Regions from separate parts of the Ureibacillus sp. FSL K6-3587 genome, predicted to be linked through region 2. Evidence: predicted binding sites of a transcription regulator. Region 2 holds the regulator's gene; the other holds the start of a gene.

Region 1 (16,045 bases), 110 kb from region 2:
GCTTCATCCGCTCTTTTTGAAATTCTTTCCCTTATTTATTTCCTGACGTCCATTCAGCGACTTTTTCCGCATTTTCTTCCACCCATTTGCCCGCTGCTTCTTCCGGACTCATGCCATTCGATATATCAAGCATGACCGCTTCCATATCATCGGTTGTCCAGTGGAACTTGTCCAACACTTGATAAGCTTCCGGCATGTCTTCTTCCAACCCTTTTCTCACAAAGGTATGAATGGATTCTTCCCCGCCAAATACCCCTTTTGGATCATCCAAATATTTCAAATCGTATTTTGCAAATTTCCAGTGAGGCGTCCATCCAGTTACAACAATCTCTTCGTCCTTTTTGATCGCTTCTCCCAAAGCGACCGCCATCGCACCTGATGATGATGGAACCAATTCCCAGTCCTTTAAATTGGCATATTCTTGAAGGGCTCTTTCCGTTGCCTGCATCACACCGGCACCCGATTCGATTCCAGTGATTTGCATATTTGCATGTTTTGATAAATCTTCAATCGAATTGACATCATCCATATAGGATGGAACCCAATGTCAGAAACTTATTCAACCAATAATTTACAGTTAGTAGGCAACCATCTGGCTGTCTACTTTTAAAAATACTATTCAACCTACAAAGTGTTGATAATTTTCTAAAATCGGCTAAAAAAGGCAATAGGATGCCCGGGGCTTAAATTTTTATTTTTTTAAGCCCCTAATTTATTTACATTTAATAAACAAATAGGTTATATTTATCCTATGTTTTGTTTATAGACACCTTTTTTGGTTTAGGGGATACTTTGTTGAGAACAGACCATTCCTTCGTGGGTAGCTTCTCCCAGACCGAATAGGTGTCTTATTTCTTATAATCACTTTCATGATTTTTGTAAACATTCTCTCTCTTTTGATTGGACAATCTTCTAATAATAAGTGAACCATCCTATCCTTTAATTTTCCTATTAAGATATTTGTGTTTACTTGATAATCATGTTTTCGTCTTTTTTTCTTACTCTCCTCATTAATTGTTTCATTGGCATCATTTCTCAATAAACTGACCATATTCGATAAATATATTGATGCATAGAAATCTTGTTCAATTGCGATTTTCGAACTACCCGTGAAATTTTCTATTTCGATTTTATTTTTCACATCATTATATTCTGTTTCAATTCCCCAGCGTTTAAAATAAAGAGATTTAAACTCAGAGATATCAAACTCTTCCTCGGTTAAATTTGTGACAAGTATTTCTTCCGTGCCAGAATCCAGTGGGAATCTAACTACACGAGCAGTAATCACTTGTTTCCTATGTATTATATGAATGTTTTGATCAGCATCTTTCGCTTCGACAATTTCCTTTATCGTATTTTTTTGACATCGCATCACATATTTGATACCAAGGGCATCTAAATAGGCAATAAAATCTCTCGATGGATACCCTCGATCAAATAAAAAAAGATCATTTTTTAATCCAATTTGTACGAGTTCTTCAATCATATCCTTTGCACTATCTCGCTCAGCTACCTTATATGGATTGATTCTAGAAGTAATAATGATTCCATTCTCAAGATCGTAAATACAAGAGGCACTAGCTCTTGCATAACTTGTCTTATGATTTTTTCCATACCCAAAATAATTTCGAAGCTCCTCAGTATCAGGAATTTGGAGCACACTTCCATCGATTGCGCAAAGTCTAAATCCACGATAAGTTTTAAAGGAATTTTCTTCATAATACCAATTCACAATCGCTTTTGTAAGTTTTACAAAAGCGAGAGGAGAAATCTTTTTTCGTGCGGCTGAATAGCCTTGTTTGGAAATACTAATTTCTGATAAATTAAATTTGTCGAAAAAGTCGTCAAGTTCAATTTGGAGGCTCTTTTTAACAAAGTTTAAGCTAAATAGAATAGTATTTTTAAAATTTAACTTCTTTTCTTTTCGTGTAAAATACGTTTCTTTTGTCCGAGATTCAAGCATAAACATCACATCATTCAGCAACTTTCGAGTAATCTCAATTGCCCCTAAAAAAGTACTTTTTGTTTTCAAAAAAACCACCATCCTCGTTTTATTAACCAAAAATTGGCTTCTAAAACGATTTTGGTGTCCTTTTTAAAATTACAAGAGGCTTATTACCTAATTTTATAAAAGTTAAATTAAATATTATTTTCCATTAAATGTAACATTAAGTTGATGACATTGGGATGGAACCACCAATCCGATTTTGGCACCTGTCAAGTTTTCCCCCAAGTCGACAATATCCTCTTTATATTCTTCATATTGGGCACCATGGGTCACCGGTAGCCAAGCCGCTACGGATGCATCGGCTTCCCCATTGGCAACCGCTTCCCACATAATGGCGTTGTCCAATGGTGTCAGTGTTACATCATAACCTAAATCCTCCAACACTTTTCCGATCACATGGGTGGATGCAATTTCCGAATCCCACTCGACATAGGCCAAGTTGATGGCTTTCTCTTCCTTTTTGGAAGTGCCTTCACCCTCATTTCCCCCACATGCGGCCAATAGGAGGCCTATTGCAAAAACAATTAACATGAGCTTCCTTATTTTCATAAAAATCTTCCTCCCTGATCAGTATTTCTTTTTATTCAAGCTTTGCGTTAAACGGTCAATGATAATAGCAAAAATCACCAGACTAATTCCCGCAACAAATCCGTTTCCAACTTGTGCCCTTTGCAATGCGGAAAGCACATCGCGGCCCAATCCAGGTGCACCGATCATCGATGCAATTACGACCATCGATAATGATAAAAGCACCGTTTGATTGATCCCTGCCATAATGGTCGATTTGGCCAATGGAAGTTCCAACTTGAACAGCTTCTGCCATCCCGTGCTTCCATAGGAATCCGCCGCTTCTTCCAGCTCTTTCGGCACTTGGCGAATCCCCAAATTCGTAAATCTTACCGTCGGCGGCAATGCGAATATGACCGATGCAAACACCCCCGGAACGACCCCAATGCCGAAAAAGGCGACAGCCGGAATCAAATATACAAACCCCGGCATGGTTTGCATGAAATCCAAAATCGGTTTAATGATGTTGTCCGCCACTCTGCTTTTTGACATGAAAATGCCAATGGGAATGCCGATCAGAATGGCGATCACACTTGAAAATACCACCAATGTAACGGTGTTCATCAATTCTTTCCAAAGCCCCTGATTATAAATAAACAGCAAACCTACAACCGAAAATACAGCTAAACCAAATTTTTTTTTCGTCGCAAAAAATGCGATGATTGCAACAATCAAGATAAATACAATGGGTGGAATATATAACAATAAATCAGTAAAGGATTCCATTGAATTCTTGCCCGTTTTTTGAATGAAACTGAACATGGATGCAAAATTTTCCGTCAGCCAATCCATCAACGTTTCAATCCAATCGGCAATCGGGAGTGAAGGAATCGAATCCAACATTTTATTCATCGTCAACACCTCCACTTCCGTTCGATGAAGATAATGCTTCAATCACGACGCCTCTTATCAATACGCCCAAGAGTTTGCCGTCCTTTACAACAGCGATCGGAGTCGGAGAATCGGAAATCGGACCTAATACATCTTGGATCAACGTATCTGGTGAAACGGTCAACATATCTTGCCTCAATATTCCATGAAGATGCTTTTCACCCCGTTTTGAAGCTTCGTGAGCATCACTAGCTGTAATATAACCTTTGAAATTTCTTTGCTTATCAACAGCCAAAATGACGCTCACTTTTTCCTCCCTCATCAGCTGTAAAGCGACTTTTGGACCGTCCGTTTCAATATTGATGGACACAGGCCGTATCATGGCGTTTTCCACCGTCAACACTTTTGAACGATCCACATCTTCCGTGAAGCTTCGAACATAATCGTTTGCCGGATTTGTCAATATTTCTTCTCCTGTTCCAATTTGGATGATTTGTCCATCCTTCATCAATGCAATGCGATCCCCTATTCTAAGAGCTTCATTTAAGTCGTGGGTAATAAAGACAATCGTCTTTTTCATTTTTTGTTGCAGTTCTAACAATTCATCCTGCATTTCTTTCCGAATGAGTGGATCGAGAGCAGAAAAAGCTTCATCCATCAATAATATGTCTGGATCATTTGCAAGGGCTCTTGCAAGACCGACCCTCTGTTGCATACCGCCTGACAATTGACTTGGATACTGGTCCTTATAAGCCAATAAACCGGCATTGTCTAAAGCCTTTTCTGCTTTCAATCGTCTTTCCTCTTTTGGTACTCCCTTCACTTCGAGGCCATATTCCGTATTTTGCAAAATCGTTCGATGGGGAAATAAACCGAAGTTCTGGAATACCATGCTCATTTTCTCTCTCCGGATGTTTCTCAATTCCTTCTTATTCAGTTTCGATATATTTTGACCATCGATATAGATGTTCCCGCTTGTAGGATCAATCAACCGGTTTAACAAACGGATCAATGTCGACTTACCGCTTCCGGAAAGTCCCATGATGACAAATATCTCACCTTCATTCACCGTGAAATTTGCATCGTACACTCCGATTGTCGCACCGGTTTCGTTCAATATTTCCGTCTTGCTCTTTTTCTGTTTTACAAGTTTTAGAGCAGCATTTACATGTTTTCCGAATATTTTCGTCACATGTTCCACTTTAATTTTTTCCATGTTCATCACCTCTCAGCAAACCAGCTACCGGAAAAAGTAACAACTCTATGATAACAATAAGTTGTTACTTTAGTCAAATTATCAATCTCAAAAACTGCAAAAAAATAATAGAAAAGGCTCACAAAAGCTCGAAATTGCTTTTGTAAGCCTTTTTTAATTAGGAAACAGAAATTTTTGAACCCTTTCCAAGCATTCATCATTACCAATGAAATAAATTACATCATCCATCTCGATGGTCGCATAGGGGCCTGGGGAAATAATCAATTCTTCCCCTCTGCGGATACCGACAATGGTTGCCATTGTGTGGTGCCAAAAGTTGATTTCTCCAATGGTCTTGGACAAGTGCGGAGAATCCCCTTTTATTTCAATATGGAAAGGAACAAAAGGATTGATTGAACGAAATCGTTCCGTACGGCTGACCAATCTTTCGGTAATCTCTTTCAAATTTTCAAGTTCTTTCTTTTGCCGATTGATGCTTTCAAACATCTCCAACTGAATTTGATGAATGGATTCTACATCCAAAAATTGTTTTATAAAATTTGCCGCTTTTTCGTAAGACTTGATGACAACACCGCTGCCCTTTGTCGCTTCCACAATCTCCAAATCCTGAAGAACAGCGATTGCTCTTCTTGCCGTCTCCGCTGAAACCCCGTACTGGCTGGCAAGGGAAGATCTGGCGTAAATTTTTTCACCAATGGTATATTTGCCTTCTACAATTTTGGAGGCGATATCGGCGGCAATCTTTTGATATTTTGGCTGCTTCACAATTTTTAAATCTTTATTTTCCATTTTCGACAACCTTTCATTCCTTCACTACAAATTTAAATATAATCCATGCTGAATTTTGTAGCCAGTTTTTCTTCATTATTTTGATTTTTCTATTGACCTTTACGTTGCGTCAACCTTTAAGATGAGATTGTCAGGAGGGATTTCAATGGAATACACGATCAGCCAATTAGCGAAATTGGCAGGAATCAGTACAAGAACGTTGCGATACTACGATGAAATCAACTTATTGAAACCGAAAAGAATCAACAGCTCCGGCTACCGGATTTATGGCCAAGAAGAAGTCGACCGGTTGCAACAAATTTTATTTTTCCGGGAATTGGGCGTCAGTATTGAAACAATTCTTTCCATCATGAATGACCCAAACTTTGATTCACTCAAAGCTTTGGAAAGCCACTTGGCACAGCTGATGAAAAAGAGATCCCGACTGGACAACTTGATCGATTCTGTGAAAAAAACGATCGCCCATGAAAAAGGAGAGATGACAATGAATAATGAAGAAAAATTTGAAGCTTTCAAAGAGCGGTTAATAGAAGAAAATGAACAAAAATACGGCGGAGAAATCCGTCAAAAGTACGGCGACGATGCAGTCAACGGGTCCAATAATAAATTCCGCAATATGTCAAAAGAAGACTTTGAGGCATTCAAACAACTGGCAGAAGAAATTCTTGATCTGTTGGAAAAGGCTAAGAGAACGGGTGACCCTGCTTCCCCTCTTGCCCGGGAACTGGCCGCAAAACATAAACAATGGCTCACTTACACTTGGTCCTCTTATTCAAAAGAGGCCCATCGCGGATTGGTGGAAATGTATGTGGCAGACGACCGTTTTAAAGCCTACTACGACAAAAAAGGTGGAGGGGCGGCGGAATTTTTGAGAGACGCCGTTATTCATTATTTGGAGGAAAATTAATATAAACTTGATGAAAAGCCGTTCCGAATAGTCGGAGCGGTTTTTTTCCATTTTTTTATAAAATTTGAATGATTTTTTAATTATTTGGAAAGAATAGTTGAAGAAAATGCCACCAACTGCACATAAAGGAGATTTGCCCTGATGATGCAAAAAAAGGAGAACAAATTAACAAAAACTAAATACCATTATGACAATCGAGAATACATAATCCTGAACAAATGCCCTCACTGCAATTTGGATATTCATCCAACGGTCGAAAACACTTACCGGTTTGAAAATAAAAGTTTTCATATCCAAGTGTTATCGTTGACTTGCCCTTCCTGCAGAAACGATTATTTTGTCGTCAATAAATGCGAGGCATTGAGCAATGCCCAAAATCAATATTTATTTACGATTCCTGAATACACCTTTCGAAACGAATCCCTGATTCAAAACACATCAAAAAAATTTCAAAATTTATATACCCAATCCGTACATGCGGAATTGCACGGCAATCATGATATCGCCTTTTTCGGTTATATCAAATCCCTTGAAGTTCTTGTAAAAGACATTGTAATCATTGAGCACCCGGATTCGGAAGATACGGTGCTGTTCAGCAGTCTCATCCACTGCTTGGAAAAATTCCATTCAACCAATATCCACTTATTCTCAAAAAAATTATTGGAAGTCTTAAAAAATGACTATCTACATTATCAAAAGGGACCGGAATTCTCCTCATATACTGAACTCGTAAAAGATTGCATCGATTATTTTTTACTATATTTAGAGTTATTGCAAAAAACTTTTTCATTAAATGAAAAACGCAAAGAAAAAGAAGCGTAAAAAAGGCGCTTCATGATTTTGCATAACCGGTCAACCGCCTGGAAATGATAGATAAAAAAAGGAAGGTCACAAATGCCTAAAATTGTTTCGGTCAGCACCCATAAACCACAATACACTCTCCATCAGCATGAAATTGAGCAGTTTACAAAGGCATTATTTCAAAATAAAATTCCCCGATTAGAAAGGCTATTAAAAGTGTTTGAAAATGGGGAAATCAAGACCCGGCATTTTTGCGTGCCGTTGGAATGGCACAAAGTAGAACATACCTTTGAAGAACGGAATGAATTATATATTCAAATTGCGGTGGAATATAGCGTGAAGGCGATTCAAAATTGCCTTCAGAATGAAATCTTTTTGAATCGGCCGATATCGACGGAAGAAATTGACGCCATCTTTTTTGTATCCAGCACCGGCATTTCCACTCCCAGCATTGATGCACGCATCATGAACAAACTGAAATTTTCCGACCGGATCAAACGGTTGCCGATTTGGGGGCTCGGCTGTGTGGGAGGCGCATCCGGCATCAGTAGGGCATTTGATTATTGCCTTGCCCATCCCAAAGAAAAAGTGCTCGTTGTCTGCGTCGAATTATGCAGCCTCACCTTTCAGCGCAACGATTATTCAAAAAGCAACCTGGTCGGAGCTTCCCTTTTCGCGGACGGTGCCGCTTGCGCTTTGGTCTGCGGCGATGAAGCGGAAGTGGAAACCCGGAAACAGATCCCCTATATTCTGCGAACGGCTTCAAAATGGATGCCCGATTCAGAAAATGTAATGGGATGGGATATAAAAAATGATGGTTTTCATGTCATCTTTTCAAAAGATATCCCGACAATTATTTCAAATTGGCTTGGGCCGTTTATTCAATCATTTTTCAACGAAGCAGGCGTTTCATTAAAAGATCTGGAACATTTCATCGCTCATCCCGGGGGAAAGAAAGTGCTGCTTGCCTATCAGGATGCGCTTCAACTGAGCGAAAACCATACCGCCCTTTCCAAAAAAGTTCTGCAAGAAAACGGCAATATGTCTTCACCGACCGTATTATACGTTTTGGATGAATATATGAAAATTGCGGGTAAAGCCGGGGCATACGGTTTACTGGTCGCTCTGGGACCCGGATTTAGCGGGGAAGCCGTACTGCTCCAATGGAGGGATTAAGTTGCAGATTTTTATTTTTACCATCTCCTTCGTCATTTTGCAAAGAATCAGCGAATTGATTATCGCAAAACGGAATGAAAAACAAATGCGGAAACTTGGTGCATACGAAGTGGGGGCTTCCCATTATCCGTTCATGATCTTGCTCCATGCCGGTTTCTTTATCAGTCTCATAGTGGAAGTCATTGTATTTGAACGATCAATATCCCCTTTTTTTGGCTATCTATTGTTCCTCTTCTTACTGGTGCAATCTTTGAGAGTTTGGTGTTTATCATCACTAGGGATGTTTTGGAATACAAAAATCATTGTCCTGCCCGGGGCCAAAACCATTAAAACGGGACCATATGCATTTTTCAAACACCCGAATTACCTGGTCGTATGTTGTGAAATCATTCTATTGCCGATGATGTTCCAAGCCTACTTCACAGCCATTGTGTTCACCGTTCTCAACTTGATCATGTTATCCATACGTATACCGATTGAAAATAAAGCATTAATAGAAGCGACCAATGGTGAATATACCTATAACAAAAAAATTCAGCATCCCAGCTGAATTTTTTCCTTTTTCAACAACATAAATTTTTTGGGTGTAAACATAATAATAAAAAATGATAGTTATTTATCAATTTATAAAAACAAATAACAAAATAATATTAGAAATTAAAATAGATAAAGCGTATAATTCAATTAATGGAAAAAATAAAGTTCAAAAAAACTCAACAATTTCGCAATATAATTGGCATAATTTTATAAATTTTCAAAAAACGATATGCTTTTCTTTTTTATAAAAAGGTGATAAAAAAGGAAAACGTTTTCATTTCTTTTTGTTGAAGACAATATTGCCCTCTGTAAAAACAGCACTTGATTTAACGGATTTTTGTATTATATTTAAACTGTAGTAAACTTTGTTAAATGTTTCACATAGTTTCATGTTGAGTTTTTTCTTCCCAAATGTTGTTTTTAGATGGGCACAAAGATAAGTAAAGGAGAATGGGTATGTCAGAAGAATTAGTGAATCAAGTTGAGTCCGCTGTAAACAAGGAAAAGCAAGATTTACTCGATCAGTTATTAAAACCTGAAGTGCAAGAGTCCTTGACATATTTAGTAGAACAACTCCCAAAGCTGGCTGAATTGGTGGGACTTCTTACAAAAGCTTACGATTTTGCGCAACAAGTGGCGACAGATGAAGTGTTAAAAAGCGATACAGTGAACGCAATCAAAGAAGTTTCCGAACCTGTTGTCGGCACAGTCAAAAACTTGGCACAGACTGCCATTGAAGCCAAAGATCGTGCTGATGAATCCAGTGAATCAATCGGCTTGTTCGGCGTGTTAAAACTGTTAAAAAATCCGGAAGTTCAAAAACTTTTACGCTTTGCGAACGCCTTCTTGGAAGTTTCAGCTGAACGTAAAAATCAATAATGGTTGTCATTTAATAAAGTAAGGACGGAGGAATAATATGTCAAAACACATCGTCATCTTAGGTGCTGGCTATGGTGGTTTATTAACTGCCTTAACTTTACGTAAATATGCAAATGAAGATGAAGCAAAAATAACAGTTGTCAATAAATATCCCGATCATCAATTAATTACTGAATTGCATCGCCTAGCCGGAGGAACAATTTCAGAAAAAGCAATCTCCTTTCCATTAAAAAAATTATTTAAAGGCAAAAATATTGAAACAGTAATCCAAGAAGTAAAATCCTTTAATGTTGAAAATAAAGAAGTATTCTTGGCAAACGGTTCTGTTTTATCCTATGACTACTTAGTTGTGGCACTTGGCAGCCAAACCGGTTTCTTCGGCATTCCAGGCTTGGAAGAAAATTCAATGGTATTGAAATCCGTTGATGACGCCAAAAAAATCTACAATCATATTGAAAACAAAATTGCGTCTTATGCGAAAACAAAAGACGAAGCGGATGCAACCATCGTCATTGGCGGCGGCGGTCTAACAGGTGTGGAACTTGTCGGTGAAATCGTCGATAACGCTCCAACCATTTGCGCTAAATACGCCGTAGACCCTGGCGAATTAAAAATCAAATTGATTGAAGCAGGTCCAAAAATTTTGCCGGTATTGCCTGATGAACTCATTGAACGTGCAACAAAATCTTTGGAAGCCCGCGGCGTTGAATTCTTGACAGGTCTTCCTGTAACAGGCGTGGAAGGCAATGTGATTTCATTAAAAGACGGCTCAACTATCACAGCCAATACGTTTGTATGGACAGGCGGTGTAGCAGCTCTGCCAATCGTACAAGAATCCGGCCTTGAATGCGACCGCGGTAAAGCCATCATTGACGAATACTTACGCTCCAAATCCCATCCGGATGTATTCGTGGTTGGTGACGCTTCCGTTGCGCTTCCTGAAGGAGGAGGCCGTCCATTATATGCCCCTACTGCCCAAAACGCATGGCAAATGGGTGAATTTGCAGGTTACAACATTTATGCCACAATTAAAGGGCAAAAATTAAAAGAGTTCAGCCCAGTGAACTCCGGTACCCTTGCAAGCCTTGGACGCAAAGACGGCGTAGCGACAGTCGGCAGCAACAATATTTTATTAAAAGGTCTGCCAGCTTCATTAATGAAAGAAGCAAGCCACGTACGCTACCTATCACATATCAAAGCATTATACGGTTTGGCTTATTAATAAATATGAAAAGTGCGGCGCAATGCCGCACTTTTCATTTCTCTTCTTTTGGTTTTCCTGCCTCCACCAACACTTTATTGCCCACTAAAAAGAAGCTGATCATCAGCATGGCAATGCCCGTACCAATTAATAACAATTCGATGTCAATCAAATCGCTTATCGGCCCGAATATAAGCATTCCCAATGGCATCATGGATGTTGAAATCATCGAAAACACGCCGAATATCCTTCCCAAGTAATCCCCCTCCACTTTTTCCTGCAACAATACAGTCGTAGGTGTATTAAACAGGGGCATTCCTACACCGGCTATTCCCATAATACATAAATAAATCCAGAAGTTTGGCACAATCCCTAACAATAAAGTACAAACCGCAAGAAAAATGCTCGATAATGCCATGGTATGCATTCTGTTTTTAAATCCGCCCCATACGGCAATGACCGCTCCCCCAATCATCATGCCGACAGAAAATGCAATTTCGATTGCCGAAAGCCGCCAAACGTCTCCCCCAAAGGTGCGGGTTACTTGCAGTGGCGTAAGGAAGGAAACCGGCGCCGCCAAAACGAAAAAGATTGCAAAGAGAGTGAACAAAGTTTTTAAAAAGGCATGGTTTTTAATATAGGATAATCCTTTTTTAAAGTCATCAAAATATCCAACTTTCCCTTGTTCCAAAGCTTTTTCATGCGGCGGGATCCGCAAAAAGAACAATAATGTTGCCACCGCAATCGCAGCGGTTACCACATCAATGAAAAACAACATTTCCAATGTGGTGATCGAAAGCAATGCCGCGCTGATCATTGGGGAAACCAACATGACAAATGCCTGGATACTTCCATTAATTCCGTTCACTTTTGTCAACTGTTTTTCCGGTACAATTTGCGGCAATATGGCGCCTACTGCCGGCGTTTGGATACCCGTGCCAATCGATCGGATGATATACATCAGAAAAAGCATCCAAAGAGACTTATAACCGCTCAGGAAGAAAATGGCCAGGATAAGTGTGGCAAGGGCAATCGCCGAATCGGACAGGATAATTAATATTTTCCTGTTATACCGATCCGCCCACACCCCTGCAAAAGGCGATAATAAAAAGGTGGGAACAAATCCGCAAAGAATCCCAATCGTCATCATGACTCCCGACTGGGTCGTCAAAGTGATATACCACATGATGGCGTACTGGACAATGGAAGAGCCAAAAAGCGATATCGTTTGGCTCGCCAGAAAAATGCTGATATTTCGTTTCCAATTCATATACTGGTTTGCTGTCACAAGTAAGTACCCCTTTGTTTGATTTGTTTTACTAAAGTATTCCATCACCCGGTATAATTTTCTACAAAACAGCGCAAAATCGCTGGGAAGCAAGCAAATTGTTCACATTTGAACGGACTTTTATATAAAATGGAAATTAACGGATTTGAAATTTGATAGAAGGTGTGACTACATTGGCGGAAAAAAATGCTCAAGCACCCATTTATCCGATTATGATTGCCATCGCATTTGGACATTTGATCAATGATACGGTCCAAAATATAGCGCCGGCCATGTTCCCTTATCTTTCAAGAGACTTAGGTTTTACTTTTACACAGTTGGGGCTTATAACGTTCATTTTGAATATGGTTTCTTCAACCCTTCAACCAATCGTCGGCTTCATCAGCGATAAAAAGCCGATGCCTTACGCTTTGCCGATCGGAATGATAAGTGTCTTCATCGGTTTATGCATGTTCGCGTTCGCAGGTCAATATTACATCATCTTAATTGCGGCCATCTTTTTAGGATTTGGTTCCGCCATTTTCCATCCGGAAGGGTCCCGGGTTTCCTTTATGTCTGCCGGAAACAAACGGGGACTTTCCCAATCCATTTACCAGGTGGGCGGCAATTCGGGACAAGCCATTGCCCCTTTGATCGGCGCCTTTATTCTGAATGCTTTGGGGCAGCGGGGAGCGGCTGTACTCCTTCTTCTCGTAGCCATCGGTATATTTCTATTATTCAACATTTCAAAATGGTATGCACGCCAATTGCGCGCGGAAAAGTTGAATAAAAAGAAAAAGAAAATTCTGGTCTCTTCCCTGCCGCCTTTAACGAAAAAGCAGGTGGGAATTGCTCTGTTATTGCTCTTTACCATCATTTTTGCCCGTTCTTTTTACACAACAAATATCCAAAATTACTATGTGTTCTATTTAATAGACCACTATCATTTAACTACCCGTATCGGCCAAATCTTCATCTTCATTTTTATGGCTTTTGGCGTCGTCGGGACATTTTTTGGGGGATCCCTTTCCGATCGCATCGGCCGAAAAAATGTGATTCTACTTTCAGTGGTCGTGCCGATTCCTTTATGTTTGCTGCTTCCGTACATGCCCCTTTGGCTTGTTCCCGTTTTTCTCATTGTCATCGGCACGCTGATTATGATCAGCTTCTCCGTTACGGTCGTTTATGCACAAGAACTCGTTCCATCGAAAATCGGAACAATGGCGGGGCTGACAACCGGATTCGCCTTTGGAATGGGCGCAATCGGTTCTGTTGCGATTGGCTGGCTTCTTGATACGATTGGAATCAACTTGACAATGAAAATTATTTCCCTCTTGCCGGCCATTCTTTTGGTTGCATTTTTCCTTCCAAAAGACCAGGTGGAAAAGGAAGGATGAAAAACGGTGAGCGACATTCGCTTTCAAGACAAAAGCAAGCTCCTTGTTCCAATCAAAAAGGATGGGCACTCGTTCCCATCCTTATTTTTTCAATAACTGCTTTTTTCTGATGAACCAGAAGACAAATAAAAGAAAGGCAATGGCAATCACAACATAGGCGATATTTGAATAAACATCCATCACTTCAACAATTTTCGTCCAATTGTCGCCAACTGCGGCACCCACATGGACCAGCACCGTGTTCCAAATCAATGTACCTAATGTCGTCAGCAATAGGAACAGCCAGAATTTCATGTTGCTCATCCCAGCCGGAATGGAGATTAAACTGCGGATGACCGGCACAAACCGGCCGAAAAAGACTGTCCAAAAACCGTAATGGTCAAACCATGCATCCGCTTTATAAACATCATTTCTTGTTAATCTTAGAATGCGCCCGTATTTATCAACGATTTTGACAAGACGCTCTACATCCAATAGCAAACCAATACCGTATAAAATAATCCCCCCCGCTACCGACCCGAGGGTTGAAGCGATAATGACTCCTGTCACCGTCAAATCCGTAAAAGTGGTCATAAAGCCGCCAAAGGTTAAAATGACTTCTGATGGTATTGGAGGAAACAAGTTTTCCAACATAATTAAAAAGAAGACGCCTATATATCCAAAATCCTCCATGATTCCCTGAATCCATGTTTCCATTTTTTCTTCCCCTTGTTCTCTTCATTCTTGATTTTTACATTAACTCTTTCATTATGAAGCTCTTCTTTCACTTAGTCAAACCTATCATAATAAGACTCCTGTTCTTTCCCATAAGTTTCACACTACCGATAAAATGATTATTGTAAAATTAAGTAAAGTGGAAGAATCTCAAAATATCTTATGAAAAGGGGATTAAATTATGTATGTTGCCGATCAAAAATCGATGCAAATCATGGACCGTTATACAATGGAACAGTTGGGACTGCCCGGTGTTGTATTGATGGAGAACGCGGGAAATGCGGTCGTGCAGGAGATTTTGCGCGACTACCCCAACTATACCCGTGTGTTGGTTTTATCGGGACAAGGAAACAACGGCGGCGATGGTTTTGTTATTGCAAGACGTCTGATCGACTTTGGATATGATGTGTCGCTTTGCTTTATCGGCAATGAGGAAAAGTTGAAAGGTGACGCTCATATTCATTATCAAGTGTATCAAAATCGCCGGTTGCCTCTTTATGTTTATCGGGCCGGAGAAGAAGACATCTTCTTCCATATTCAATCGGCGGATGTGATTGTTGATGCGATGCTTGGGACAGGCGTTTCGGGTGAAGTGCGTTCCCCTTTTTACGAAATCATTCAAGCGGTGAATGAATCTCATAAAGATGTAATCAGTGTAGATGTTCCTTCAGGTTTGAACAGCAACACGGGGGAAGTGGCGAATATCGCCATCAAAGCAAAAAAAACCATCACTTTTGCCCTGCCGAAAATCGGATTTTTCGTCGGGGATGGACCGAAAGTGATCGGGGAATGGAAAGTGGCTGATATTTCTGTTCCCGATTCGATTGTTGAAATCCTTCAATTGCCATTGCCAAAACTGTTGGATGCGGAAACGGCGAAAACTTCGCTGCCAAAACGGGTAAAACATGGACATAAGGGGACTTTCGGCCATTGTTTGATCATTGGCGGTTCGAAATATTATGTAGGGGCACCTATTTATACCGCGAAGGCAGCCTTCCATTCCGGCATCGGCCTTGTCACCCTTGCCATCCCGGAAACGATTTATTCACAGGTTGCCGGAACGTGCCATGAAAGTCTCTTCCTCCCGCTTCCGGATACCAATGGTTCGATAGATTGCAAGGCTCTTGAAAACATAGACTATTCCAAATTTAAAACCATTGTCTTCGGTCCGGGATTGGGAAGAGAATGTGACGGCGATGCGATGATTCAAATATTGCTGGAAAAGCTGACAACGCAAACGCTGATCGTTGATGCGGATGGGTTATATTTTCTGAAGAATCATTTGAATCAATTACAACATTATAGCGGCGATATTATTGCAACTCCCCACCCCGGAGAAATGGCGACTTTAACAGGAAAAACTGTTGCCGAAGTTGAAGCGGGCCGTCTTGAAACCGCGAAACATTTGGCATCCACATACGGCATTTATCTATTGTTGAAAGGGCATCGTCCAATCATTGCTACACCAAAGGGAGAGCTTTGGATCAACCCCCATGGAAATGATGCATTAGGGAAAGGCGGCAGCGGGGACGTGTTGACAGGTTTGATTGCCTCCCTGGTTTCTCAACAAAAAGATCCATTAAAAGCCATGTTGAGCGCAAGCTACTATCATGCAACCGCCGCGGAGGAGTTAGGAAAAGAAACATCCAATTATGGAGTCACACCGATGGACATTATCCATGCTATCCCTGTGCTTTTTGGCCGAACATGATTTTGATAGTCCCACCCAGGATTTTCTCCGGGTGGGGCTATTCT
Region 2 (16,045 bases):
CGTGCGTATCTCCGCCGCGCATCAATATCCATGCCACAAGCATATTGACTGCCAATCCGAAAATTGCAATCCCTAACATGCCATGGGATGAAATTTCCGTGGGGCGAACAAAGCGTTCAATGGCTTCAATAAAAATGAAAATGGAAATGATCATCAATGTGACCCCGTTAAAAACGGCGGCCAATATTTCAAAACGCCGGTACCCGTAAGTCCTGCTGTAATCCGCCACCTTCTCTCCAAACTTGAAAGCAAGGACACCGACACCCAATGAAATGGCATCGCTCAACATATGTCCGGCATCGGAAAGCAATGCAAGGCTGTTTGTCACTATACCGCCGATTGCTTCCACAACCATGTAGGCGGCGATGATAAAAAATGCGATGGTTAATGTTTTCTTATTGGCACCATGTGTATGATCGTGATGTGCATGATGATGTCCATGTCCCATCATCATACCTCCTTTTATATTAGTATATGTTCATATATATTTTTTTGTTAATTATGCTGCGAATGCTCGATCGTTTGGTACAACATATGCATAATGTGGTCATCATCGGTGGAATAATACAGCGTCGTTCCTTCCCTCCGATATTTGACAAGGCGCAAGTTTTTTAAAAAACGCAATTGATGGGAAACGTTCGGTTGGCTTAAATTTAATTTTTTTGCAATCTCACTCACTGAACACTCTTTTTTGGAAAGCAAGTATAAGATCCGGATTCGGGTTGGATCGCTCAACGCTTTAAAGGTTTGGGATACTAAAAACAATGTCTCTTCATCCAAATCAAATAGTTCTTCATCGTTATCATGAAGTTCTTTATCGTTTTCCACTGCACTCACCACCAATTCGTATATAAACATTTATTCATATACGAATATTATAAACAATAACGAAGTCTTCGGGAAGCATTTTTTTATTTTTCAACTATCTGCCCAATACCAAAATGGGGCTGTCCGAAAAGTCGATTGAATCGACCTTCGGCTCAGCCCTTTTTTCTGTTTTTAGGGTACAAAAAAATCGTCCTTTTTTATAGAATGAAATTGACCAAAAAAACATTCTAAAGAAAGGACGATTTCTTATGAATAATCAAATGACTATTCAAGAAAATTATAACACGCAATTAGAAATGACTCTAGAGGGTATTCAAAAAATAGAGGTTCAAAAGAATAAGAAACGCAAAAAGCTAGTTTTCCAACCTTATTGCAATCGTCAAGTCATGAGCATTTTAGATATCGAAATGTATATTCCTGAAAATCATGTCGCCCGTTTAGTGGATGAAATGGTGGAATCGATTCCGGATGAAGTGTTGTATACTCATTATGTTGGTGGGGGTCGTGCACCCTATCACCCTAAAATGTTATTGAAAGTGATTTTATATGCGTACACTCAAAACGTTTATTCAAGTCGGAAAATGGCGCAAATGGTGAAAGAAAATCTTCCGATGATGTGGTTGGCGGGATTGCAAACCCCTGACCATCGCACAATAAATGATTTTCGTAGTGTTCGTATGTCAAACATGATGGATTCTGTATTTGAACAATTTGTCCTTCAACTAGTAGAACAAGGATTTATCGACCTCGACCATATTTTTGTGGATGGTACGAAAATAGAAGCGAATGCCAACAAATATACGTTTGTATGGCGAAAATCCGTAGAAAAATATGATCAGAAACTACGAGCCAAAATTCAATCGTTTCTACAAGAAGCGCACCAAATCGCCTTGGAGGAATTAAAAGAAGAACAATTAGAAGAAGAATTAGAAAAATCATCGGCACAACTTTCTGAGAGAATAGAAGCTTTGGAAAAAGATTATAAACAGGAAGAAGACAAAGAAAGAAAAAAAGAACTTCGCTCTAAAAAATCCCAACTCACCAAACAACTGAAAACGATTCAAACGGATTATCTTCCACGATTACGAAAATACAAAGTACAAAAACAGATTCTAGGTGAACGAAATAGCTACTCGAAAACCGACCATGAGGCCACTTTTATGCGAATGAAAGAGGACCATATGAAAAACGGCCAACTCAAGGCGGGTTATAATGTTCAACTCGCCACACAACATCAATTTATCGTGGGATTTGAAATTTATCAAAATCCAGGAGATACTCGCTGTTTCCAACCATTTATGGAAAAGTTATTGGAATCGATACCGAAGGAAAAGAAACTCAAGTATGTCATTGCCGATGCAGGATATGCGAGTGAAGAAAACTATTTATATGCGATTGGCGAAGAAAAAGAACCTCGTTTTGAATTATTAGCCCCATACCAAACCTATTTGAAGGAACAAAGTAAAAAGTTTAAAAAGGATTTATCAAAAGTACAAAACTGGAAATACATCGAAGAAGACGATTGCTTTATCTGTCCGAACAATCGGAAAGTCGTATTCAAGTATTATCAAAAAAGAAAAAATGCATCTGGATACATACAAGATTTGAAAGTGTACGAGTGTGAAGATTGTACGGATTGCCCGTTGAAGAATGGGTGTACGAAAGCCAAAGGAAATCGTCGAGTATATTGGAACACGATTTATGAAGAAATGAAAGCGAAAGCCAAAGCAGCTCTTGGTGACGAACAAAAGGCAGCTCTTTATGCGAAGCGTAAAGTGGATGTCGAAAGTGTGTTCGGGAACATCAAGGGCAATTTGCGTTTCACTCGATTTCTGTTACGGGGGCTTCATAAAGTCCGAACAGAATTCGGGATTGTGGCAATGGCCCACAACATACTGAAATGGGCCGCAAATTCCCAAACCAATTTCAAAAATAAGGAAACAGAGCGAATGGAAAAACTCATTGTTTTCTCCATTCGCTCTGTTTTTATGGACTTTTTAGACAAGCCCAGTGGCTTGTTTAAAACTCAACGTCCATTTCAACCGCTTTGCGGGCAAATCGTACAGCGGACGTAACAAATTCAGTATATGTGACAGAGCGCTTCGGATTAAACTTGTTATTTTCTGCCGGTATGATTCCCAGCTCAATATACCGGTATTTGATTGCTATTATCAAGTAATTTTTTGTTATAAAAGAGAGATTTTAAGACATAAACACAAAAAAGCCCGGTTCAATCCATTTGAAGCATCAAACCTTTCTGCCGGAAGCCGGGCTTTTCATTTGGAGGATTTCTTTTACTTTTTAACGGACACGAATACCCTCTCACCTTTTTGTCACGTTAAAGTTGTCCTGGATCAACAACCAATTTTGCGGAAACGCAAAACTTAACTTCCAATAACTGATTCCGCGCAAATTCAATCGTTTCAGCAAATCGAACTTAGCCTGAATGGATCTGGCATCTTCAAACCACACTTCATGCCGGTTTCCTTCATCATCGATATAATAGAAATATGGCGCTTGGGCAACGTAATCATATTGGATTTCCGCATGATGATCGCGGGCGATGGCAATGGCTTGCTGGGGACTGATGGCTCTCGCGTATTTTCCCCCTTCCACATAGGGAAGAGTCCAATCATAGCCATATAAATTTTGCCCCATCATAATCTTTTCCTGAGGAATTTCCGTCAAAGCATAATTCAATACTTTCTCCACTTCCGTAATGGGCGACACCGGCATTGGCGGTCCCCCTGAGTACCCCCATTCATAAGTCATTAATACAACAAAATCAACAATTTCCCCGTGGGCTCTGTAATCATGGGCTTCGTACCATTGCCCCGCTTGCTCCCGGGACAATTTCGGCGCTAACGCACTGGAAATCAGCAATCCTTCCGCATGTAGACGATCCGCCGCTTTCCTTAAAAAATTATTGTAGGCTTCTCTCTGATCCGGCGGCAAAAACTCAAAGTCAAAATGAATATCCGATACGCCTCCAATGCGTTTTGCTTCTTCAATGATGTTATCGAGAAGAACATCTTGCACGGCTGAACTTTGCAGTATATCCCTGCCCAGTTCCCCGCTAAACTGGCCATTTTCCAAATTCGTCACAACAAGCATCAAGGAAGCTCCACTATTGCGGGCCACCTCCGGGATTCCCTGAATCGGCATCGGCACAAGGCTGCCATCTCTTCTTGCCTGATAACTGAATGTCGCCAAGTAAGTGAGGTGTCTTCCCACCTCCCTGGCGCTGTTCAACAGTACTTGGCTGACTGCATCTCCGGTCGGTTCAATGTAAATATTCACTTCGGCATCCGTTTTCTGCCGCGGAGGAATGTATAATCTTAATCCTGGAAGCAATGGTTGATTGGGATTGAGACCGTTCACTTGCGCAAGGGTAATATAGTTCACCCCAAAACGTTGGGCGATGGTAAAAAGGGTATCCCCAGGCTGAACCCAGTAAAAGCTTCCTACAATCGGAATGACAATGGCTTGCCCTACCACTAATTCATCGGGGGCTTCGATTTGATTGGTTTGTATGATTGTTTGAGCATTTACATTGTAGCTTTGCGCGATTCCCCAAATCGTTTCTCCCGGCCGAACGACATGTATTTGTATGGCACTTCCTCCTTTACGCGCTTATGACAATCAATAGATTTTATGATGCCTTTGCAAGGAAAATTCGTTTTCCTTGCCGCAAAAAATAAAGCCATCCAGAAAGTCAGGCTTTCCGGACGGCCTCCGACACTGCTGTTGGTTGGTTATGAACAGCATCATCATATCAATAGGTTATGTTCATATAAATAATCGTGCGAAATGTCGACAAATAAATATTCATCGTCATCCAGTTTCATTGAAAACGTGCGCGTCAATTCCCCTGTCTTAATATCGCTATAGATATTTGACAATTCACCTTTCGCATCATCTTTTAATTTAATGATATTCAATAGAAAATATGGTCGCCAACTCCAGTTTTTTCCGAGCGCCTCTTCTTCCACTACCCATTCACCATTTTTGCGCACGATATTTGGTGAAATTTGAAAACCTTCTTCATTGCAAATATAAAATCGAAAAGCATATTGATTCAGTTTTCTTGCCAACGCCAAGAGTGACTCCACATCATTGCTTTGTATTTTTGATTGTTCCACGATGGTCGAAATGTTTCGTTTCAATTTTTTCATTTCTTCATATTTCAATTCCAGCTGCTTTCTTTCCGTTGCGATAAACTGTTTGCAATCATTGCGGAACCGCTCTTTTAATGCATCTTTCGGATTCAACTGTGTAGAAGGTTTCTGTAAATATTCTCCCTTGAAATAACGGGCACCATGTTTCCAAGCATGATGCAATTGATAGTCCGTTTTAATATCATGAAACATTAAAGCGGCGCCCATTTTGATCGCCAAATTTTGAATAGTCGTAAAAACGGGATTTTGGGAACCCCATGCATCATAATTCAATTGGCTGATATTAATGATTAAGACGGCGGGCTCCAACATTAAAATTTGATCCAGATTGCTGTCTTTTCCGATTTCGTCCAAAGCAATTTTGACTCCATATGTTTTCATATACCGGATCGGATGATGCAAATCCTCGGCTTCCCCTTCATACTTATGCGCCGGAATCACCAGGTAGATTTTTGATAATAGCGATTCATCAACATTTTTCTTGATAGTTTGGAAATAGGCGTCACCTATATCCGTCATAAACAGATTTGGGTTGCAAGGAAGGTAAAGATAATATTCTTTTAGTGCGTCCTTCGTTTCCGACAAAGCTTTATCAATTAAATAAAGCTCCACTTCTTTCCGCAAATCTTCAGGCATCGTAGAATCGTATGTAAAATCGATAATATCGATCGTTTTGTCGTCTACTGTAAGTTTTCCGGAAACTTCATAAGCGACAATCGAATGCGAATCCGCACTAAAAATTGGCTCATAAAACACGGTCATTTCGTTTAAACTATCTAAAATATCTAATGCTTCCATAAGAAACCTCCACACACAATGATGTTTCATTACAAAAACTAGCTAATTGTATTATACATGAAAAGAAAATTATCAAAAAGAAACAGATATGGAACATTGGTTGCATCTTACATACGGTTGTTTTATATAATAAAACGATTTTGCACTTCCATTTGTTCTTCGTTTCAGATGATTTTCAATACCAACCCGTGAAAAATCTATCCAATATTCCTTTGAAATTTTTGTTCCATATAAAATACAACATAGCATAGTGAATTATTCATTATTATAAAATAATTTTTCAGATTTTAAAACATACTATTCTTATAAATTTTATTTTAAATTATAGAAATATAAAATCACCCCAAAAGTTTGATTCCAACTCCGGCTTTTGGGGCGAATTCTTCTTTTAGGTTTTATAGATTTAAAACTGCTAGTTCAATTATTTTATCTTGAAAGCCATGTAGAACGAAAGAGAAAACAGGTATCTTTTTTCCGCGCGAACAGATTATTCTGATTGAGCATAAATTTCAATATAAAAGCATAAAAAAGGGTTCTCTCCATTGGGATGGAAAGAACCCTTTAACCATTTCACCGTTTCCAAAAGATGGTGTTATTGAAGTCTTTCGATTACATCATGCCGCCCATATCTGGCATACCTGGATTTTGTGCTGGTGGTTCAGGAATGTCAGCCACCACCGCTTCAGTTGTTAAGAACAATGCAGCAACAGATGCAGCATTTTGTAATGCGGAACGAGTTACTTTTGCTGGGTCAACAATACCAGCTTCGATCATGTTCACCCATTCACCTGTAGCAGCATTGAAGCCGATTCCCACTTCTTCGCGTTTTAAGCGGTCTACGATGATTGAACCTTCTAAGCCGGCATTTTCTGCGATTTGACGAACTGGTTCTTCAAGGGCGCGAAGCACGATTTTCACACCAGTTGCTACATCGCCTTCTGTTTCATCCAATACTTTTTCTACTGCTTTGTAAACATTTACTAATGCAGTACCACCACCTGCAACGATACCTTCTTCCACCGCTGCACGTGTAGCGTTTAATGCGTCTTCAATGCGAAGTTTGCGTTCTTTCAATTCTGTTTCAGTAGCAGCACCCACTTTGATTACTGCCACACCGCCAGCTAATTTCGCTAAGCGTTCTTGTAATTTTTCTTTATCGAATTCTGAAGTTGTTTCTTCGATTTGCGCACGGATTTGATTTACGCGTGATTCGATCGCAGCTTGGTCTCCAGCGCCTTCAACGATTGTAGTGTTGTCTTTGTTTACAACCACTTTGCCAGCGCGTCCTAGATGAGAAAGGTCAGCTGTTTTCAAGTCTAAACCAAGGTCTGAAGTGATCACTTGTCCACCTGTCAAGATAGCGATATCTTCAAGCATCGCTTTGCGGCGATCACCGAATCCAGGAGCTTTTACAGCCACAACTTGGAATGTTCCGCGCAATTTGTTCAATACTAATGTTGCCAAAGCTTCACCTTCAACATCTTCAGCGATGATTAATAATGGTTTGCTTTGTTGAACAACTTGTTCCAATAATGGAAGGATGTCTTGGATGCTGGAGATTTTTTTATCTGTAATTAAGATGAAAGGATTTTCAAGAACTGCTTCCATTTTGTCTGTATCAGTTACCATGTAGTGGGATACGTAACCGCGGTCGAATTGCATACCTTCCACTACATCCAATTCAGTAGCGAAACCTTTTGATTCTTCGATTGTGATAACACCGTCAGTACCAACACGGTCCATCGCTTCAGAGATGAATTTACCCACTTCTTCATCAGCTGCAGAGATGGAAGCGACTTGAGCGATTTCTTCTTTGTTTTGAACTGGACGGGAAATATTTTTCAATTCTTCGATAGCAGCAGCAACCGCTCTGTCAATCCCTTTGCGGATTCCAACAGGGTTTGCACCGCTTGTTACGTTTTTCAAACCTTCACGGATCATCGCTTGTGCCAAAACAGTTGCAGTTGTTGTACCGTCCCCTGCCACTTCGTTTGTTTTGGAAGCAACTTCAGCAACCAATTTTGCCCCCATGTTTTCATATGGGTTTTCAAGTTCGATTTCTTTTGCGATTGTTACACCGTCATTTGTGATTAAAGGTGAACCGAATTTCTTTTCAAGAACAACGTTGCGGCCTTTTGGACCCAATGTCACTTTCACCGCGTTCGCTAATTTATCAACACCTTTTAACATTAACGCGCGAGCTTCTTCTGCAAACTTAATGTCTTTTGCCATTTTGTCTTACCTCCGTATTTTTTCTTTCGGTAATCAAAATTGGGATAAAAATGCCTGCCATTTCATAAAAATTAGTAGGCGCAATTTTGATTGTTCGGTCTATTTATTATAAAACAGCTAAGATGTCGCTTTCTCTTAAAATTAAATATTCTTTGCCTTCGTATTTCACTTCTGTTCCCGCATATTTGGAGAAGATGATAACGTCTCCTTCTTTTACTTCAGGTTCAACGCGAGTTCCATTGTCCAATACACGGCCAGGACCTACTGCCACCACTTTACCTTCTTGTGGTTTTTCTTTCGCGGAATCTGGAAGTACAAGTCCGGAAGCAGTTTTTTCTTCTACCTCAACTAATTCGATAATCACGCGATCTCCTAATGGTCTTAGCAAGTGAAACAACCTCCTAAATCATATTTTAACTACCATTATTAGCACTCCACCCAACCGAGTGCTAACACAATTATATAATAATGAATCGTTCCTATTTTTGCAAGTGAGAAGTATAAAAAATTTCTTTTCTTTCTAACTTCCTCTACAATAGAATATGGTTAGTAAAAAGAAGCAATCACACTTGTCAGTTTATGCCTCCAATTACATTTTTAACATTTTTTCGGGAAAGAGGGAATCATACGATTGGCCAGTTCAAAAAATTTGCAAACTCAAAAAACAGCATTTTATGTATTAATCACTTACATCGCTTTTCAACTTTCTTCCTTTTTACTTTGGATACCTCCCCTAAAAAACTTCTTTTTAAGTTTCATTGATTTGGAAGGAAGTTCAGCGAATATTGCCTTGGCCGGATGGTGGTCTTCCATCACGGCGGGGATTGCATTCATCATCTCCATTCTTCTTATTTCAAGGAATAAAAACTTTTGGAATTGCTTAAAGGGAGAAAAAAAGCCGTTGCCCGTGGCCATTGTTTGGGGAATTGTCGGGTTTTTCATGATTTATCTTGGCCAAGTGATCGGCGTACAAATTGAATCATCATTAGGCATCAATCCCGGCTCCGAAAACACGGAAGCCATTATCAAAGTGACAAAAATCGCACCGGTGATGATTTTTGCTTCCGTATTTTTTGGGCCTGTCCTGGAAGAACTTGTGTTTCGCCGGGTAATTTTCGGTTCCATCATGCAAGCACAAAACAACTTTTGGGTGGCCGCATTTGTCAGTGCCATCTTCTTTGCCATCATCCATTTGGATTTCAGTCACATTATCCTTTATACAATTACCGGCTTTATCCTATCTTACTTGTATTATAAGACAAAGCGTTTAATTACTCCGATTATTGCCCATATGCTGTTGAATGGTTTCGTTACTTACTTGCAATTGAACATTGATAAAATCCAACAATTTTTCAATCATTGATTTTTGCAGGAATTTAAAGATGAAAAAAAAAAAAGCCTATTTTCAATGAATTCACATCATTGAAAATAGGCTTTAATTTTGTTCTTTCATTTGTTCGATTTGGCGGCGTTGTTCCGCCAGTGCCGCTTCCACCTGTTGTTTCTGTTCCGCTTCCTTTTCTTCCTTCAACCGCTGTTCTTCCGATTTTTCAAATTTCCTGTATCCGATTTTTGCAATCACAATGCTGAATTCATATAGAATGAACAACGGAATCGACAGGATGATATACGAAACCAAATCAGGCGGCGCAATCAGTACGGCAATCACAAAGAGCACGAAATAAGAATACTTTCTGAATTTGACCATCCACTTCGGATTCAATACACCGAGCCGTGATAAAAACAGGGTGATGACCGGGAGTTGAAACAAAAGCCCAAAAGGAATCACCAATTTGAAGAGAAAGGAAAAGTATTCGTTTATCCCAATCACTTGTTGAATTCCTAACCGCTCGGACAAATTCATCATGAAATTCATGACATTCGGAAAAAGGATAAAATAACCGAACAATACGCCCGCCAAAAACAGGATGAAAGCGTAAGGGATATATTTTAATGTCGCCTTCCGTTCCGCTTCATACAATCCCGGTGCAACAAACGCCCAAAGTTGATATAAAATCACCGGCGATGTCAAAATCAATGCAACAAAAAATGTCACTTCCAAATAAACGGTGAGCGGATCGGTCACTTTAAAAGCATTTAACGTGAGTTCATTTGATTGATCCAACTGTTCATTATTCTGCTTAAAGTGTTCGATAAATGGCTCTGCATCATACTGAATGTATTTGATAATCGGCTCCGCCAAGTAGAATCCAGCAAATAATGCAATAACGAAAAAAACCGCACATATGATTAAGCGCTTTCTTAATTCCTCTATATGTTCTATAACCGGAAGTTCTTTTGGATCCATTTGCTAGACATCCTCAAAATTACTTATTCTGTTCTCTTTCTTTCGTTTCAACCGTTTCAATGGATTTTTGCTGCTGATCTATTTCAATAATATTCTTTTTTTCTGTACTTTCGTTATCATCTAATAACCCTTGCGTACCTTTTTTGAACTCGCGCAATGTCGTTCCCATTGCTCGTCCAAATTCAGGCAATTTTTTCGGTCCAAAAATGATTAAAGCCACAATCCCTATAACGACAAGAGCTGCTGGTGAAATTGCACTTAAGTGCACAACCATTGATGCCACCTCCTCTAAATATGTAATTATTTTACCCCAATTCGACACATTTTGCATTACATATCAAATGAATGTTTGTGAAAACTTTTCATCAATCACTATTGCGAATTAAATAGATTAAAGCCTCCAATTCCACAGCCAAATCGATATTCATCACTTTCATCGTATCCGGAACGTTCAGCCGGACCGGTGTAAAATTCAATATCCCTTTTGCATTGATGGCTGCCAGGCGATCCGCAATGGCTTGGGCTGAACGCGAAGAAACCGTCAAGATGGCAAGCTCCGCATTATATTTTTGATACATTTCCTCTAATCGATCCGGATGATAAACCGGGATCCCATTGACTTCATGCCCCTCCATCGGCGCCTTCGTATCAAAAGCAACGACGATTCTTGTATTATGATTTTTCTGGAAGTTATATTTTAATAGAGCATTTCCTAAATTTCCCACACCAATAAGGGCAACGTTTGCCCCCTCATCCTGGTCGAGAATTTGCCGGAAAAATTCCAGCAAGTATGCAACATCATATCCGTATCCTTTTTTTCCTAAAGCTCCGAAATAAGAAAAATCTCTTCGAATTGTTGCGGAATCAATTTTCATTGCCTCGCTTAATTCTTGAGATGAAACTCTCTGTTTTCCGGCATTTGCGAAATTTTGCAAGAAGCGATAATAAAGAGGAAGTCTTTTTGTTGTCGCTTGTGGAATTTTTATATCTTTTTTCACCACGATAATCCCCCTGTTTACTTTCAAATCGAAATTGATTTTATATTACTAAACATAGCTCAATAAGTAAAGCATGCGCATTGCTTGAAATCCCCTCTTCTATTACACTATAGAAGAGTGAATTGAGGTGTAAAAATTGATCATACTTCAAGTGAATCAACTGTCGAAATCTTTCCTATCTGATGAAATATTAAGGGATGTCAAACTGGAAATTCAACATCGGGACCGCGTTGCTTTGGTTGGACGTAACGGGGCCGGGAAATCCACCCTGTTAAAAATCATCGCCGGTCAAATGTCATACGATTCCGGGGAAATCATCATTCCTAAAGATATAACAATCGGTTATTTGGAGCAACATACAGGCCTCGAATCGAAGCGGACCATTTGGGAAGAAATGATGACGGTCTTTGAACCGTTGAAAAAGCAGGAAATGCGGTTGCGTGAATTGGAGCAGCAAATGGCGGATCCATCCGTCTATGAAAATCCGACGAATTACTCCCGAATCATGGCGGAATATGACCAACTGCAGCATGCCTTCAAAGATGCGGGCGGTTACCAATATGAAGCGGATACCCGTTCCGTCCTCCATGGAATGAAATTTTATCCCGACATGTATGACCAACCCGTTTCTTCCTTATCCGGTGGTCAACGCACCCGTCTTGCCCTTGCAAAACTGCTGCTCAGCAAACCGGATTTATTAATTTTGGACGAGCCTACCAACCATTTGGATATTGAAACATTAAGCTGGCTTGAAAATTATTTAAAATCCTATTCCGGTGCCATTTTAATGGTTTCCCACGACCGCTATTTTTTGGATCAGATCGTCAATATCGTATATGAAGTATCAAGAGGCCGCGTCACAAAATATGTTGGAAATTACAGCGATTATTTGGATCAAAAAGCGAAGCAATATGAACGCGACTTAAAAATGTATGAACATCAGCAGGATGAGAAAGCCAAGCTGGAAGAGTTCATTCAAAAGAACATCGCCCGCGCATCTACCTCCAAACTGGCGAAAAGCCGGAGAAAAATGCTGGAACGCATGCAATGGATGGATGCCCCGGCAGGCGATGAAAGATCCGCAAAATTCGGTTTCGACATTGAACGGCAAAGCGGAAACGATGTGTTATCCGTTGATGACCTGGCCATCGGTTATGATGAACATCATATCGTTTCAAGAAACATCAATTTGCGTATCTTCCGGCAGGATCGGGTGGCCATCGTCGGTCCAAATGGTGTCGGCAAGTCCACCTTTTTAAAAACCATTGTGAAAGATTTGCCGGCACTTTCCGGAAACATCCGATACGGAACGAATGTCAAAATCGGCTATTATGATCAAGATCAGGCAAAACTTCACAGTAATAAAACGGTGCTGAATGAACTGTGGGATGAATGGCCGTTACTGCCCGAGAAGGAAATCCGCACCGTATTGGGGCAATTTTTATTCAGCGGCGATGATGTGTTAAAACCTGTCAACGCACTGTCCGGTGGAGAAAAAGCCCGGCTTGCCCTTGCAAAGCTGATGATGCAAAAAGCGAACTTCCTTGTCTTGGACGAACCGACAAACCATCTCGATTTAGACAGCAAGGAAGTGCTTGAAAATGCATTGATGGATTATCCGGGAACCATTCTCTTCGTTTCCCATGACCGCTATTTCATCAATAAGATCGCCACTAAAGTCGTCGAACTATCTTCAACGGGAACGTTCGAATATTTAGGGGATTACGACTACTATGTTGAGAAAAAACAAGAATTGATGGAATTGGCAGAAATGAATGCGGCAAAACAGGCAGAAAAACAAGAAACCAAAACGGACCATTCATCAATGGCAAATGCGAAAGAAATCAGAAAAAGGGAAAGACAAATACAAAGAAAATTGGAAGAAATCGAAAAAGACATGTCCCAAATTGAAAATAAAATCAATGACATCGAACTTGAGCTCTGCAAACCTGAAATTTTCAGCGATTACGAAAAAGCATTGGAGCTGCAAAACGAGTTGGACTCATTAAAACAAACCCACAGTGAGCTGGAACTCGAATGGCTTGAACTGCATGAAGAATTGGAAAATCTGAAATAATGTCGAGGCTGGGACATAACTAATAAAGTGAACGAGCTGCAAAAAGATTTTTTTGTAATAAATTGATTGGAGTGACGGGGCGAGTGCTCCTGTCGCGCACGCTTAGTCGCAAAGCAAAAGCTTTCCTGCGGGAACAGCCCGAGTCTCGAGACCCCGCAGGAGCGAAGGATTGAGCTCCGAGGAGGCTCGAGCCGGGCCCGCGGAAAGCGTCCCCGGAACGGAAATCAATTTTCTTCAATTATCAAAAAAACACCATTTTCTCCCGGGAGAAAATGGTGTTTTTTATCTTTTGTCCCAGCCTCTTTATTGTTCCAGGAATGCAACACCCTTTGGTCCTTATTGTTTTGTATACATATATCTTGGTCAATAGACATTTTCGATAAATTTTTCCCACAATTTTATTCACAATGAAAATACAGCTATACCAACATATCAACAACCTTTTCCACACTATCCACATTGGGATTTTTATTTATTCACATTTGATTCTGAAAAAATACACACAATATATTGATTTCCCACAAAATTATCACAGGTTATGCACAAGTTATCCACAAATTGTGTATAAGTACGGATGTTCGTCTTGACAAATCCGGAAAGATATTAACATACTTGTGGATAAGTTTTCAGAAAAATAACAAATGTGCATAACTTTAATTCATTCTAAAATAAAAAAGAGGCTGGGACAAAACCCCCTCTAAAATGGAAACAGCTCATGAAATTTTGGAATGAAATTTCATGAGCTGTTCTTCATTTTTTCAATAAAAAATAAGGACCTCTTCTGTTAAAATTAAGTTACCACCAAAACTAACAGAAAGAAGGGTCCTTATGTTTAAATATTATAACATGAATCAATTAGTTTTACCTCTAGATTTAGAAATAAAATTACAAGAAAATGATATTGCCTTCCATATTCACCATTTAGTTGAAAGTATTCCAAATGAAGCCTTCCAGCCGTTTCTTCGAAATACAGGTTGTCCTGCTTATCATCCACGCATGATGCTAAAAATTATTTTGTGTGCCTATTCGCAGTCTGTCTTTTCAGGTCGAAAAATTGAAGCGCTATTAAAGGACAGTATACGAATGATGTGGTTGGCACAAGGATATGAACCAAGTTATCGGACGATCAATCGTTTTCGTGTGCATCCGGAAGTAAAAGAATTAATTCGTCAATGTTTTGTCCAATTCCGTTGCCAACTGGTGGAAGAAAAGTTAATCGATCAAGAAGCCATTTTTATCGATGGTACGAAGATTGAAGCGAATGCCAATAAATTTACTTTCGTATGGAAGAAATCCATTGAAAAATACAACCAAAACTTAATTGAAAAGTCCAATCAGTTATACAACGAACTATTAGAAAAAGAAATCATCCCTGAAATGGAGCGGGAAAATGAGGGAGAACTGTCCGTAGAAGAACTCGCTCAAATGGTGCAACAAGTCGATGAAGTCATTAAGGAATATGACCAAAAGATAGAAACATCGCCCGATGCCACAGAACGAAAAGCATTAAGAAGCGAACGAAAATATCCAAAACAAGCGTACAAACAATTAATAGACTTCATTCTACGAAAACAAAAATACCAAAAAGACTTGGACATCTTGGGGGAACGGAACAGTTATTCCAAAACAGATCAAGATGCGACGTTCATGCGAATGAAAGACGACTATATGAAAAACGGTCAATTGAAAGCTGGATACAATGTACAAATCGCAACAGAAGGTCAATACGCACTAGCTTATAGCATCTTTCCAAATCCTACTGATACACGTACATTGATTCCGTTCTTGAATGAGATTGAGAAGCATTATTTTCCATTGCCAAAATATATTGTCGCAGATGCTGGTTATGGTAGTGAACAGAACTATGAGGACATCCTTTCGAATCGAAAATGTGAGGCACTTATTCCATATACCATGTATGAGAAAGAACAAAAGAAGAAATATAAACAAAATCCATTTCATCCAGACAATTGGATGTACGACGAAGAAAGTGATACCTACATTTGTCCAAATCAGCAGCGAGTAACCTTCCGTTATCGTTCTGTACGTACAGATAAGACTGGTTTCAAACGAGAATTGAAAATCTATGAATGTGAAAACTGTTCAGGATGTCCATTTCGTTCATCATGCACAAAAGCAAAGGAAGGCAATCACCGAAAGGTCATGGTGAATGAAAAATGGGAACAACAAAAAGAATATGTAAGAGCGAAGCTTTCAGAAGAAAAAGCTGGTTCTATTTTCCGTCAACGTAAAATAGACGTAGAACCAGTTTTTGGATTCTTGAAGGCTAATTTGCGTTTCACTCGATTTTCCGTTCGAGGAAAATCGAAAGTGGAAAATGAAATGGGCATTGCCTTAATGGCCGTGAATTTACGAAAATACACGGCCAACAAAGATCAACTAACCAAAAATAATGGGGATAAATGGAAAAAGGAGAATTTGAGTTGGCTCAAATTCTCCTTTTTCCTATCTAGAAGCTAGTTTTGTCCCAGCCTCCTTGATTCGGTTGGCGAAGATTGTCGTCTTGAATCCAACTTTTTAATTCTTTTCCGGGCAAACCGTTCATTGACAGGTCTCCCCTTACGCCGGCTTCATACATGTATGCTGCACAGGCGCCAATCATCGC

What was found. The regulator Rex, encoded in region 2, represses fermentation and respiration genes when NADH is low (regulators of the CRP and FNR family bind a similar motif). The targets are predictions, from matches to a motif close to TTGTGAAATATTTCACAA.
Region 1: NSS77_RS07240 (DUF1641 domain-containing protein) is a predicted target of Rex. The motif match lies at 9,198-9,215, and genes of this name have one in related genera.

The regions. Positions count from the first base shown of each region.
Region 1 covers NZ_CP151969.1:1,465,902-1,481,946, reverse strand. Annotated here, with positions in the region: partial or broken gene NSS77_RS07290 (glycine betaine ABC transporter substrate-binding protein) at 32-541, opposite strand; gene NSS77_RS07285 (IS4 family transposase) at 761-2,041, opposite strand; partial or broken gene NSS77_RS07280 (glycine betaine ABC transporter substrate-binding protein) at 2,186-2,557, opposite strand; gene NSS77_RS07275 (proline/glycine betaine ABC transporter permease) at 2,576-3,427, opposite strand; gene NSS77_RS07270 (glycine betaine/L-proline ABC transporter ATP-binding protein) at 3,420-4,622, opposite strand; gene NSS77_RS07265 (GntR family transcriptional regulator) at 4,776-5,411, opposite strand; gene NSS77_RS07260 (MerR family transcriptional regulator) at 5,557-6,318, shown strand; gene NSS77_RS07255 (hypothetical protein) at 6,460-7,140, shown strand; gene NSS77_RS07250 (3-oxoacyl-[acyl-carrier-protein] synthase III C-terminal domain-containing protein) at 7,213-8,295, shown strand; gene NSS77_RS07245 (isoprenylcysteine carboxylmethyltransferase family protein) at 8,297-8,845, shown strand; gene NSS77_RS07240 (DUF1641 domain-containing protein) at 9,289-9,711, shown strand; gene NSS77_RS07235 (NAD(P)/FAD-dependent oxidoreductase) at 9,749-10,933, shown strand; gene NSS77_RS07230 (MFS transporter) at 10,968-12,182, opposite strand; gene NSS77_RS07225 (MFS transporter) at 12,413-13,576, shown strand; gene NSS77_RS07220 (DedA family protein) at 13,658-14,272, opposite strand; gene NSS77_RS07215 (NAD(P)H-hydrate dehydratase) at 14,472-16,001, shown strand.
Region 2 covers NZ_CP151969.1:1,576,869-1,592,913, reverse strand. Annotated here, with positions in the region: gene NSS77_RS07850 (cation diffusion facilitator family transporter) at 1-448, opposite strand, end outside; gene NSS77_RS07845 (metalloregulator ArsR/SmtB family transcription factor) at 496-828, opposite strand; gene NSS77_RS07840 (IS1182 family transposase) at 1,077-2,903, shown strand; gene NSS77_RS07835 (glycoside hydrolase family 18 protein) at 3,151-4,440, opposite strand; gene NSS77_RS07830 (EAL-associated domain-containing protein) at 4,599-5,804, opposite strand; gene groL (chaperonin GroEL) at 6,414-8,036, opposite strand; gene groES (co-chaperone GroES) at 8,143-8,424, opposite strand; gene NSS77_RS07815 (type II CAAX endopeptidase family protein) at 8,668-9,399, shown strand; gene tatC (twin-arginine translocase subunit TatC) at 9,472-10,344, opposite strand; gene NSS77_RS07805 (twin-arginine translocase TatA/TatE family subunit) at 10,364-10,618, opposite strand; gene NSS77_RS07800 (redox-sensing transcriptional repressor Rex) at 10,710-11,342, opposite strand; gene NSS77_RS07795 (ABC-F family ATP-binding cassette domain-containing protein) at 11,479-13,419, shown strand; gene NSS77_RS07790 (IS1182 family transposase) at 14,248-15,900, shown strand; gene tsaD (tRNA (adenosine(37)-N6)-threonylcarbamoyltransferase complex transferase subunit TsaD) at 15,890-16,045, opposite strand, start outside.